Linked DNA regions of Alloyangia pacifica. The protein of the gene in region 2 interacts with the protein of the main gene of each other region in a pairwise test. Links are inferred from orthologs where the notes say so. Each region holds a gene or a part of one and is shown on either strand. Other genes may lie near its edges.

Region 1 (4,481 bases), on a different replicon or contig from region 2:
CCTTCGCGGCCAAGGGCGTGCCCGCCGAGGAGTGTTCGACCGGTGAGCAGAAGGCGCTGCTGATCTCGCTCATCCTCGCCAACGCCCGCGCCTTGGCGCAGGAGACCGGCGCGGCGCCGATCCTGTTGCTCGACGAAGTCGCGGCGCATCTCGATGCGGGTCGCCGTGCGGCGCTCTACGACGAGATTTGCGCGCTCGGCGCGCAGGCCTGGATGACCGGCACCGGGCCGGAGCTTTTCGCCGAACTGGGAGCGCGCGCCCAGCACCTGGAAGTTACCGAACGGGATGGGCAATCATTGGTTGAAAACCGCGGCCTTTGACACCAAATCTTGTGTCAGCGGCGTGACAATCCTGCTTGAACACCGTATAAAACCAACAAAAATCATGAAGGATCGCGGCATGGCCGAACCGGCAAGCGCACAGCAGGAATACGGCGCGGATTCCATCAAAGTTCTCAAAGGCTTGGAGGCGGTCCGCAAACGCCCCGGCATGTACATTGGGGACACGGACGACGGATCGGGCCTGCACCACATGGTCTACGAGGTCGTGGACAATGGCATCGACGAGGCTCTGGCTGGTCACGCGGACTTTGTCCGGGTGAAAATCCACGCCGACAATTCGGTGTCGGTGCGCGACAACGGCCGTGGCATTCCCGTCGACCTTCACCAGGAAGAGGGCGTCTCGGCGGCCGAGGTCATCATGACCCAGCTGCACGCGGGCGGGAAGTTCGACCAGAACTCCTACAAGGTCTCGGGCGGTCTGCATGGCGTGGGCGTCTCGGTGGTAAACGCGCTGTCGGTCTGGCTGGAGCTGCGCATCTGGCGCAACGGCAAGGAGCATTACGCGCGCTTCGAGCATGGCGAGACGGTCGAGCATCTGCGCGTCGTCGGAGATGCCGAGGGCGAGCAGGGCACTGAGGTGCGTTTCCTGGCCTCGACCGGCACTTTCAGCAACCTCGACTACAGCTTCGAGACCCTCGAAAAGCGCCTGCGCGAACTGGCCTTCCTCAACTCGGGTGTGCGCATCATCCTCGAGGACGAGCGCCCCGCCGAGCCGCTGAAGACCGAGCTGCACTACGACGGCGGCGTGAAGGAGTTCGTGAAGTACCTCGACCGCTCCAAGCAACCGGTGATGACTGACCCGATCTACATGACCGGGGAGAAGGACGGCATCGGCGTCGAGATCGCCATGTGGTGGAACGACAGCTACCACGAGAACGTGCTGCCCTTCACCAACAACATTCCGCAGCGCGACGGCGGAACCCATGTCGCCGGCTTCCGCGGCGCGCTGACCCGCACCATCAACAACTACGCGCAGGCCTCGGGCATCGCCAAGAAGGAGAAGGTCTCTTTCACCGGTGACGACGCGCGCGAGGGGCTGACCTGCGTGCTCTCGGTGAAGGTGCCGGACCCGAAGTTCAGCTCGCAGACCAAGGACAAGCTGGTTTCCTCCGAGGTGCGGCCGGCGGTCGAGAGCCTGATGAACGAGCGCCTTGCCGAATGGTTCGAGGAGAACCCCAACGAGGCCAAGCAGATCGTCGGCAAGATCGTCGAGGCGGCGCTGGCCCGCGAAGCCGCGCGCAAGGCGCGCGAACTGACCCGCCGCAAGACCGCGATGGACGTGAACTACCTTGCCGGCAAGCTCAAGGACTGCTCTGAAAAGGATCCGTCGAAGACCGAACTGTTCATCGTCGAGGGTGACTCCGCAGGCGGTTCGGCCCAGACCGGGCGTGACCGGGGCACCCAGGCGATCCTGCCGCTGAAGGGCAAGATCCTCAACGTCGAGCGCGCGCGTTTCGACCGCATGCTCGGCAGCCAGGAGATCGGCAACCTGGTGATGGCGCTCGGCACCGGCATCGGCCGCGACGAGTTCAACATCTCCAAGCTGCGCTACCACAAGATCATCCTGATGACCGACGCCGACGTCGACGGTGCACACATCCGGACGCTGTTGCTGACCTTCTTCTACCGGCAGATGCCGGAGCTGATCGAGGGAGGCTATCTCTATATCGCGCAGCCGCCTCTCTATAAGGTGAGCCGCGGCAAGTCCGAGGTCTACGTAAAGGACCAGAACGCGCTCGACGAGTACCTGATCAACCAGGGCATCGACGGCGCCGGCCTGAAGCTCGGCAACGGCGAGGTGATCGCCGGGCAGGATCTAGTGCGGGTGATCGACGAGGCGCGCCAGCTCAAGCGCGTGCTCGACGCCTTCCCGACGCATTACCCGCGTCACATTCTCGAGCAGGCGGCGATCGCCGGCGGCTTCGTGCCCGGCGCGGTGGAATCGGACCTGCAGGGCGTTGCCGACAAGGTCGCGCAGCGGCTCGACCTGATCGCGCTGGAATACGAGAAGGGCTGGCAGGGCCGGATCACCCAGGATCGCGGCATCCGTCTCGCGCGTATTCTGCGCGGCGTCGAGGAAGTCCGTACGCTAGACGGCGCGATGCTCCGCTCGGGCGAGGCGCGCCGCACCGGCAGCTTCACCCAGGCGCTGCAGGCGGTCTACAGCACCCCCGCGACGCTCGAGCGCAAGGATCGCCGTCAGGCAGTCTACGGGCCGCTCGACCTGCTGAAGGCGATCCTCGAAGAGGGCGAGAAGGGTCTGTCGCTGCAGCGGTACAAGGGCCTGGGCGAGATGAACCCCGGTCAGCTCTGGGAAACCACGCTGGATCCGGATGCCCGCACCCTGCTGCAGGTCAAGGTCGACGACATGTCCGAGGCCGACGATCTGTTCACCAAGTTGATGGGCGACGTGGTGGAGCCGCGCCGCGAGTTCATCCAGCAGAACGCGCTGAACGTGGAAAATCTCGACTTCTGACCCTGTCGGAAGGCTTTATGCGGAAGCGGCGCGCAGTTCCCTGCGCGCCGCTTTGCGTTTCCGGGCCCGGGCGCCCGCTTACCGCCGGGCGAAGTCTTCCAGCAGCATCGGGAAGTCCTCCTCGGGCGGGAAGCCTTCGTAGCTGTGTCGCGCCGGGATCTGCGCCCAGTCCAGCTTCTCCGTGGTCATCGTCTCGATGAAGGGGAGCGACCACTCCGGCACGTCGAACATGACGGGACGCACGTTCACGAAGACCTCGATCCCGTTGATCCGGGTGAACATCCAGGTCCCGCACTCGCGGCACATGTAGTGGTCGAGCTGCGGCCCCTTGATCCCGCCCGTCACCGGCTCCCCGGCGATCACCCTGATCCCGTCCGAGGGCACCATCATGGTGAGGGAAAAGGCGCTGGCGCTCATTTTCTGACAGCCGCGGCAATGGCAGGCGGCGGTCATCATCGGAGGCTTGCTCACCTCGAGCTGCAGTGCGCCGCAGCGGCAGCTGCCGATCTGGGGAAGCTCGGTCATCTCGGTCTCCTTTCGCGCCCGGTCAGGGGCAAAGAAAAAGCCGGCCCCGGGGCCGGCTTTCAGGTGTCACTCGGCCCTCAGGCTGGCGGCCGATTCCTTGATGGCGTCATATTGCCCGCCGGGGCGGAAGCGCCACAGGTAGTCGGGCATGACCGCCTCGGGGGCGACCGGGGAGATACCGAGATCGCTCAGCCCCTTGGCGCCTTCCGACACCACATTGTCCTTGCGCAGCATCACGACCTGATCGCGGGTGATCGGTGCGGTGAAGAGCCCACCGGTGATCCGCTGCACGAATTCCGACACGCCGCCGATCACCGAGGCCAGCCCGTAGGGCAGGTTCACCAGCATCTTGCGGCGGCGGATGACCGTCAGCATCTCCTCGATGAAGGCCCGGAAGCTCTTCACCTCGGGGCCGCCCAGCTCGTAGACACCCGGAGCGGCTGCACCGGTGATTCCCTTCTCCGCGGCCTCGGCCACGTTGTCCACGTAGACCGGCTGGAAGTTGCGGTCCGCGCCGACCAGCGCCAGCACCGGACCCATCCGGGACATCGAGGCGAACCGGTTGAAGAACTGGTCCTCCATCCCGAAAATCACCGAGGGGCGCAGGATCATCGCGCCCTGGAAGGCGGCCAGTACCGCCTCTTCGCCAAGCGCCTTGCTCCGGGCGTAGCCGCTCCTGCTCTCCGTATCCGCGCCGATCGCCGAGATATGCACCAGCGCCTCGGCGCCCTGTTCGGCGGCGATGCGCGCGATGCGCTCCGCCCCCTCGACCTGCACGGCATCGAAACTGTTCTTGCCGCGCTCGTCGAACGTGCCGACGCAGTTCACCACCGCGTCGGCGCCCTGCATCACGGCGCGCACCGAAGCGTCGTCGCGGATGTTGCAGAACACCGGCTCGACCTGGCCGACCGAGCCATAGGGTTTCACGAACAGCGCTTCGTTGGGGTGGCGGACGGCGACACGGACGCGCCAGCCGAGCTTCGCCATGCGGCGGGCGATATAGCGTCCGACAAATCCGGATCCGCCGTAAATGGTGACGAGCTTGCTCATCTGGCTACTCCTGCTCCGAGGTTCTAGGCCTTGAATACCGGCCCGTCCGGCACCCGGCAAGGCGGCTCCTTCGGGTAAGTTGCACAAAA
Region 2 (7,870 bases):
GCTGACCCAGCAGACGCTGCTGACGCCGGGCGATTTCATCTGGCCGGTCTTCGTGCGCGACGGCGAGGGGATCGTCGAGCCCATCGCCTCGATGCCCGGGGTGAACCGGCTGTCGGTGGACAAGGTGGTCGAGGCGGCGCGCGAGGCGCATGCGCTCGGCATCCCGGCGATCTGCCTTTTCCCCTATACCGACGCTTCGCTGAAAACCGAGGATTGTGCCGAGGCCTGGAACCCCGAGAACCTCAGCAATCGCGCCACCCGCGCCATCAAGGAGGCGGTGCCCGAGATCGCGGTGATGACCGACGTCGCGCTCGATCCCTACAACATCACCGGCCATGACGGCTTCATCGAGAACGGCCAGATCGTCAACGACCGCACGGTCGACGCGCTGGTCAAGCAGGCGCTGAGCCAGGCCCGCGCCGGGGCGGACATCATCGGCCCGTCGGACATGATGGACGGGCGCATCGGCGCGATCCGCACGGCGCTGGAGGCCGAGGGCTTCCACAACGTGCTGTTGCTGAGCTACGCGGCAAAATACGCCTCGGGCTTCTACGGCCCGTTCCGCGATGCGGTGGGCGCGGCGGGCGCGCTCAAGGGCGCGATGGGCGGCGACAAGCAGACCTACCAGATGCAGCCCGGCAATTCCGACGAGGCAATGCGGCTGATCGAACGCGACCTGCAAGAAGGCGCCGACATGATCATGGTCAAGCCCGGCATGCCCTATCTCGACATCTGCCGCCGCGCCAAGGAGATGTTCGGCGCGCCCACCTTCGCCTACCAGGTGTCCGGGGAATACGCGATGCTGGCGGGGGCTTTCGAGAACGGCTGGCTCGATCGCGACAAGGTCATGCTCGAAAGCCTCACCGCCTTCAAGCGCGCCGGCTGCGACGGGGTGCTGACCTATTTCGCCCCGGCCGCAGCGCGGCTCCTCAACGGCTAGCGGGCGCCTTTGTGACGGCCCACATGATCTAGTGACAGGCCGGGCCGGGCTGCCTATACTAGGAAGGGAAAACCGGCGGGACAGCCGGAGAAGAGGCTTGGGCCGGTCCAGACGACCGGACATCAACGAGGATTGAGCAGAATGACCTTTAATCGACGGGGACTCCTCCTGACTCTCGGCGCGCTTGGCGCGACCGGCGCGCTGGCCGCCTGTGGCAACGGCGTGGGTGGCAGCGGCGCGCAGACCATCGACGCGCGGGTGAACGCCACTGTGAACCAGATGTACGCGCAATATCCGGGCACCCGCGATCTCGCGGCGAAATCCGCCGGCATGTTGGTCATGCCGCTGATCACGGAGGCCGGACTCGGCCTCGGCGGCGCCTATGGACGCGGGGCGCTGAAGGTGAACAACGCCACGGTGGACTACTATTCGGTGGTCAAGGGCTCGGGCGGACTGCAGATCGGCGCGCAGCAATACGCGCATGTGCTGTTCTTCATGACCCAAGACGCGCTCTCCAACTTCCGCCGCTCGCCGGGCTGGGCCGCGGGCGCCAACATCGAATACGCGATCCCCGAGGGCGGCGAGACGCTGGCGGCCGAGACCACCACTTCGCTCGCGCCGATCATCGCGGTGATCTTCGGCAAGTCGGGCCTGCACATGGGCGCGACTCTGGAAGGCGTGAAATACACGCGGATCATTCCCTAATCCGCCGCAGGGGGGCGCCGCCCCCCTGCCTCCCCTTAGAATGTTTCTGCCGAGAAGACGGCGGCCTCTCGAGGCCCTTCGGCTTCTTCTCTTTGCAAATGCACGCGCACCGGCGGCACCGTCCGCGAGGCGTCAGTGGTAGCGGAACTCCCCCACCACCTGCCGCCATTCCCCCGCCGAGATCATCTTTCTATGCGTAAAGCGCACCGAGTGCAGCGGGCCTTCGATCTCCTCCTGCCAGAACTCGATGAACCGAAACAGCCGCGGATGGTCGGGCGCCAGGTCGTACTCCTGCCAGACGAAGGTGTTCAGCACGTTCTGGTAGTCGGGCATCCGGTAAAAGAGTTCCGCCGTGGTCAGCCCGTAGCCCTTGAGCATGAGTTCTGTGGGAATCTCGTCCATCGCTTTACCTCGCATGACATCCGTGTAACAAGCGTGCCCAATGCGCGGTTAGTTTTCAAATAAAACAGCATGTTAGCCAGGTGGCGAGTTGGCTGCCAGAATAAGCAACCCGCCGGCATTGCGCCCCACACCTAGCCTCTGATATAGGTAGTCCCAACTACATATAGAGACAGCACGGACAGGCGAGCAACGTGACCGACACGCCGGAAACCCCCGAAAACGAAGAAGAAACTCCGCGCCCCGAGCGGAGCGGTCATGGTGGCCCGGTGATCTCGATCATCGACGAGATGAAGTCGAGCTACCTCGACTACGCCATGAGTGTCATCGTCAGCCGCGCGATTCCCGATCTGCGCGACGGCCTAAAACCTGTGCATCGACGCATTCTCTACACGCTGTGGGAGAACGGACAGACCAAGTCCAAGAACTACCGCAAGTGCGCCACCGCCGTCGGTGACGTCATGGGCCGCTATCACCCGCATGGCGACTCGGCGGTCTATGACGCGCTGGTGCGCATGGCGCAGGACTTCTCGATGTCGCTGCCGCTGATCGACGGGCAGGGCAACTTCGGCTCGATGGATGGCGATCCGCCCGCCGCCTACCGTTACACCGAGGCGCGTCTCGACCGCACCGCCGAGGCGCTGCTCGAGGACATCGAGAAGGGCACGGTCGACTTCGTGCCCAACTACGCCAACGAGCGCAACGAGCCCGTGGTGCTGCCGGCGCGCTATCCCAACGTGCTGGTCAACGGCGCCGAGGGCATCGCCGTCGGCATGGCGACCCGCATCCCGCCGCACAACCTCGGCGAGGTGATCGACGCGACGCTGGCGCTGATTGAGAACCCCGACCTCTCGTCCGAGCAGCTGATCGACTACATCCCCGCCCCCGACTTCCCGACGGGCGGCGTGATCCTCGGCCGCTCCGGGGCACGCAAGGCTTATCTCGAGGGCCGCGGCTCGGTCATCATCCGCGCCAAGACCCGGATCGAGGAGCTGCGCCGCGACCGCTTCGCCATCGTCATCGACGAGATTCCCTACCAGGTAAACAAGGCGACGATGATCGAGCGCATCGCCGAATGCGTGCGCGAGAAGAAGATCGAGGGCATTGCCCACGTACAGGACGAGAGCGACCGCTCGGGCGTGCGCGTGGTGATCGAGCTCAAGCGCGATGCCACCGCCGAGGTGGTGATGAACCAGCTCTACCGCTTCACCCCGATGCAGGTCAGCTTCGGTTGCAACATGCTGGCGCTCAACGGCGGCAAGCCCGAGCAGCTGACCCTGCGCACCTTCCTGACCGCCTTCCTCGACTTCCGCGAGGACGTGATCGCGCGTCGCACCGCCTTCCTGCTCAACAAGGCGCGCGAGCGCAGCCACGTGCTCTGCGGCCTTGCCGTGGCGGTGGCCAATGTCGATGAGGTGGTGGCGACGATCCGCAGCTCGGCCGATGCTTCCGAGGCGCGCGAGAAGCTGATGACCCGGCGCTGGCCGGCAGAGGAGATCGCGCCCTTCATCCGGCTGATCGACGATCCGACCCACAAGATGAATGACGACGGGACCTACAACCTGTCGGAAACGCAGGCCCGCGCCATCCTCGAGCTGCGCCTGCAGCGCCTGACCCAGCTCGGCGTGAAGGAAGTCACCGACGAGCTCGAAGAGCTCGCGGGCAAGATCAAGGAATACCTCGAAATCCTGGGCTCGCGCGAGCGCATCCTCGAGATCATCTCGAACGAGATGATCGCTGTGCGGGACCAGTTCGCCGTGCCGCGCCGCACCGAGATCGTCGACTGGGCCGGCGACATGGACGACGAGGATCTGATCGAGCGCGAGGACATGGTGGTCACGGTCACCCAATCCGGCTGGATCAAACGCACCCCGCTCGCCGATTTCCGCGCCCAGAAGCGCGGCGGCAAGGGGCTGTCCGGCGGCGGCCTGAAAGAGGACGACGTGGTCACCCAGCTTTTCGTGGCCAACACTCACACGCAGCTGCTGTTCTTCACCACCGACGGCATGGCCTACAAGCTCAAGTGCTGGCGCCTGCCGCAGGGCGGCCGCACCTCGAAGGGCAAGGCCATCGTCAACATCCTGCCGATCCCGGCGGGCGTGTCGGTGGCAGCGATCATGCCCGTGGACCGGGACGAGAGCGACTGGGACGATCTGCAGATCGTCTTCGCCACCTCCAAGGGCTCGGTGCGCCGCAACCGGCTGTCGGATTTCACCAACGTCATGCGCAACGGCAAGATCGCGATGAAGTTCGAGGGCGAGGACGAGAACACCCGCCTGATCAACGCCCGCATCTGCTCTGAAGACGACGATGTGATGCTGGTCACCGACTCTGGCCGCGCCATCCGCTTCCCGGTGCCGGACGTGCGGGTGTTCAACTCGCGCAACTCCACCGGCGTGCGCGGCATCAAGCTGAGCAACGGCGACGAGGTCGTGTCGATGTCGGTGATCCGACACTTCGAGGCGGATTCGGACGAGCGCGCCTCCTACCTCAAGATGCGCCGAGCCATGGCCGGGATCGCCGATGACGCCGAAGCCTCGGATGAGGAAGAGGGCAACGCCGACAGCCTGCTGCCGGCCGAGCGCTACGCCGAGATGTCGGCGGTCGAGAACCTGATCCTGACGGTGACGGCGCGCGGCCTCGGCAAGCTCTCGTCGAGCCACGACTACCCGATCCGCGGACGCGGCGGCATGGGGGTCACCGCCTGGGAGAAATCCATGCGCGGCGGCGAGATCGTGGCGTCCTTCCCGGTCGAGATGGGTGATCAGATCATGCTGGCCACCTCCACGGGCCAGTCGATCCGTGTGCCGGTCGAGGGCATCTCCTTCCGCTCGCGCAGCGCCGGCGGGGTGAAAGTGTTCAACACCCGCGAAGGCGAGACCGTGGTCTCGGTCGCCTGGATCGCCGATCAGGACGACGAGGAAAGCGCGGATGGCGCCGAGGGGGACGCGGGCGAAGGCTCGGCCGAGGCGTGATCCCGACCTCGATCTGAATGTGACGCCCGTCCCCTCTGGGGCGGGCGTTCTTCTTTGCGTGATTGAAAAGAGAAGAAGGCCGGGGCAGTTCTTTTGCCGCAGCGGTGCCCCGGTGGCGCGCGGGGCCTTGGCAGGCTCTGCGCGCGGCCCCATATTCCGCCCATGCTCAAGCTCACCCCGATCCTTCTTGCCATCGCCTATGCCCTCATCGCCTACCGCTTCTCGGCCTGGCGCACCGCGCGGGAGCTGGACTCGCGCTCGACCGAGCTGGCCGATCCCAGGCTCAAGGCGCTGACCGACCGCATGGCGGCCGCATTGGACCTGCCGCGCATCCGAGTGAACATCTATGAGATCGCGCCGGTCAACGGACTGGCCGCGCCGGATGGGCGCATCTTCATCACCCGCGGCTTCTACGACCGCTACAAATCCGGTGAAGTCAGCGCCGAGGAACTCTCCTCGGTGATCGCCCATGAGCTGGGCCATGTGGCGCTGGGGCACTCGCGGCGTCGGATGATCGACTTCTCGGGCCAGAACGCGATCCGCACCGTGCTGGTCATGGTGCTGGCGCGGCTGGTGCCGGGGCTGGGGCCGCTGATCGCCAACGCGCTGACCTCGCTGCTGGCGGCGCGGCTGTCGCGCGGCGACGAGTACGAGGCCGATGCCTATGCCGCGGCGCTGCTGCACAAGGCGGGGATCGGCGTCGCGCCGCAGAAATCGCTCTTTGCCAAGCTCGAGGCGCTGAGCGGTGGCGGTGGGCGCGGAATGCCTGCCTGGCTGCTGTCGCACCCCAAGACCTCGGAGCGCATCGCGGCGCTGGAACGGCTTGAGGCGCGCTGGACCGCCGTACAGGGCTGAGGCGGCTCAGCTGCGCGGCAGACGGCGGCCCAGCCAGCGGTCGAGCGAGAGCGCCCCGCCACCGGTGAACACCAGCACCAGCATCAAGAACCCCCAAAGCACCCGCTGGTCGAGGATCGGCGCATCAGGCTGGCGGTCGAAGAGCGCACCGATAGCCGTGGCGTCGACCCCATGGCCGAAGATATCGGTCAGGCTCACCACAAGCAGGAAGCCGATCATGCCAAGCGCCGCGAGCCGGGTGAAGAGCCCGAGGATCAGAAAGAGCGGCAACATGAATTCGGCGGCGGTGCCCGCAGCGACCACCAGATGTGCGAAAAATCCAAGCTGGCTGGCATCGTAGCCAGCAGCCTCCATGGCGCGGGGATAGATCTGCGCGTAGGCGTTCAGCGACAGGCCGAACCCGTCAACCTTGGTCAGTGCAGAGGACCAGAAGAAACCGGCGAGCGTGGCGGCGAAGACGGCGCGGCCGGTAAGGCCGAGCACGGCGGGCGCGCTCCGCGTCACAGTGCCCACGGCACGGTCAAACTGAGCGAGCAGGGACGCGACCCCGGCGGCGGGAGGGGCAAGTTCGGTCATGGCTCGGGGTCTCCTTCGGAGATGAGGGCGCCCGCGTTGAAGAGGCAGGCAAAGATCGCGGAATGGTCTGCCCCCGCGGGCAGAGCGGCACCCAGAGGCAGGCGCCGGGCCAGCGCCTCCAGCGTCGCGGCGGTGCCGGCCGGGGCGGCGCAGGTCCGCACCGCGAGCCTCGGACGGGTGACCAGAACCTCGCCCGGCGGGCTCTGCGCCAGATCCGGACGCTCCGCGTTGCGCCCCCAGATGGCGAGCGCCGGGTGGCGCGTCCGCAGAATCCGTGCGGCGGGATGCAGGCGTGGGGCGCTCGCGGCCAGCGCGTCCGGCAAGAGCTCGGCCAGAACGCGGGGATCCAGGGGGACGGCATCGGCAGACAGGCTGGCTTCGCGCCGGGCCTGCTCGATCCGGGCAACTTCTGGCAGATAGGGCAGCGCGGTAAGCGGCGGAAAGCGCTGAGTCCAGTCCGGCAACTCGGCACCGTAAAGCGCCATGACCGGGCTGCGCGGCGGGTGCTCACGAGCGAAATCTTGAGCCATGGCAGCGAAATAGGTCTCTCCCACCAGCCGCTGCACCACCGGGAAGGCGGCGGCCAGCGCCTCGGTCAGGGCGACAGCGACGTTATTGCGGTAAACGTCGAAGCGGCGCGTGGCGGCGGAGCCCGTCGGATCGCGCAGCACCTCGGGGCGCGGTGCCTCGAGGGCGAGCAGCGCCCCCGCGAACACGCCCTGCCCGCTCATGCCGACCTCCGCCGCGCCATTACCCGTGCGGCGCGCGCGGCCTCGGCTTCGAGGGTGCGGAAATCGGGCACGTCGTTGTCCCACTCGATCAGGGTCGGGCGCGGACCTGTGCGGGCGATGACCTCGGCGTAGAGCGCCCAGACCGGGTCGGCCACCGGCGCGCCATGGGTGTCGATGAGCAGCGGGCCGCCCTGCCCGTCGTCCTCTTCGGCGTAGCCCGCAAGGTGGATTTCCCCGACCAGCTCGACCGGGTAGTCGGCAAGGTAGCCCTGCGCCGAGGTGCCGAGATTGCTGGCAGAGATGAAGACGTTGTTGATGTCAAGCAGCAGCCCGCAGCCGGTGCGGCGGGCGATCTCGGCAAGGAAAGCGGTCTCCGAGAGCGTGCTCTCCTCAAAGACCAGATAGCTCGACGGGTTCTCCAAGAGCATGCGCAGGCCAAGCCGCTGCTGCACCTCGTCGACATGGGCGGCGACGCGCTCGAGCGTGGCCGCCGTGTAGGGCAGCGGCAGCAGGTCGCTGAAATAACTGCCCTCGTGGGTAGACCAGGCGAGGTGCTCGGAAAATTGCGCCGGGCGCACATGGTCGATGAGCCGCCTCAGGCGCGCCAGATGCGCAGGATCGAGCGGCCCCTCGCCACCAATCGACAAGCCGACGCCATGCACGGAGACGGGAAACCGCGCGCGCAGATC

The links. The genes of interacting proteins can lie anywhere in the genome.
Region 1: the proteins of gyrA (region 2) and gyrB interact in binary tests that used the Escherichia coli proteins (3 or more experiments, as listed by UniProt). The link is inferred for Alloyangia pacifica from one-to-one orthologs.

What each region holds. Positions count from the first base shown.
Region 1 is NZ_CP022189.1:192,676-197,156, forward strand. What follows is about bases 1-3,108. They hold gyrB (DNA topoisomerase (ATP-hydrolyzing) subunit B), read left to right. Parts: upstream 1-399; coding sequence 400-2,817; downstream 2,818-3,108. Other genes in these bases: recF (DNA replication/repair protein RecF), read left to right, coding at 1-320; CEW88_RS00885 (GFA family protein), read right to left, coding at 2,896-3,108. Also shown: more of CEW88_RS00885, read right to left, coding at 3,109-3,342; CEW88_RS00890 (complex I NDUFA9 subunit family protein), read right to left, coding at 3,409-4,392. UniProt on the Escherichia coli protein: DNA gyrase negatively supercoils closed circular double-stranded DNA in an ATP-dependent manner to maintain chromosomes in an underwound state.
Region 2 is NZ_CP022190.1:1,066,633-1,074,502, forward strand. The notes cover bases 1,906-5,219. They hold gyrA (DNA gyrase subunit A), read left to right. Parts: upstream 1,906-2,238; coding sequence 2,239-5,019; downstream 5,020-5,219. Other genes in these bases: CEW88_RS17920 (usg protein), read right to left, coding at 1,906-2,047; CEW88_RS17930 (M48 family metalloprotease), read left to right, coding at 5,182-5,219. In the rest of the region: hemB (porphobilinogen synthase), read left to right, coding at 1-940; CEW88_RS17915 (YSC84-related protein), read left to right, coding at 1,082-1,645; more of CEW88_RS17920, read right to left, coding at 1,778-1,905; more of CEW88_RS17930, read left to right, coding at 5,220-5,874; CEW88_RS17935 (DoxX family protein), read right to left, coding at 5,881-6,450; CEW88_RS17940 (HvfC/BufC family peptide modification chaperone), read right to left, coding at 6,447-7,181; bufB (MNIO family bufferin maturase), read right to left, coding at 7,178-7,870. UniProt on the Escherichia coli protein: A type II topoisomerase that negatively supercoils closed circular double-stranded (ds) DNA in an ATP-dependent manner to maintain chromosomes in an underwound state.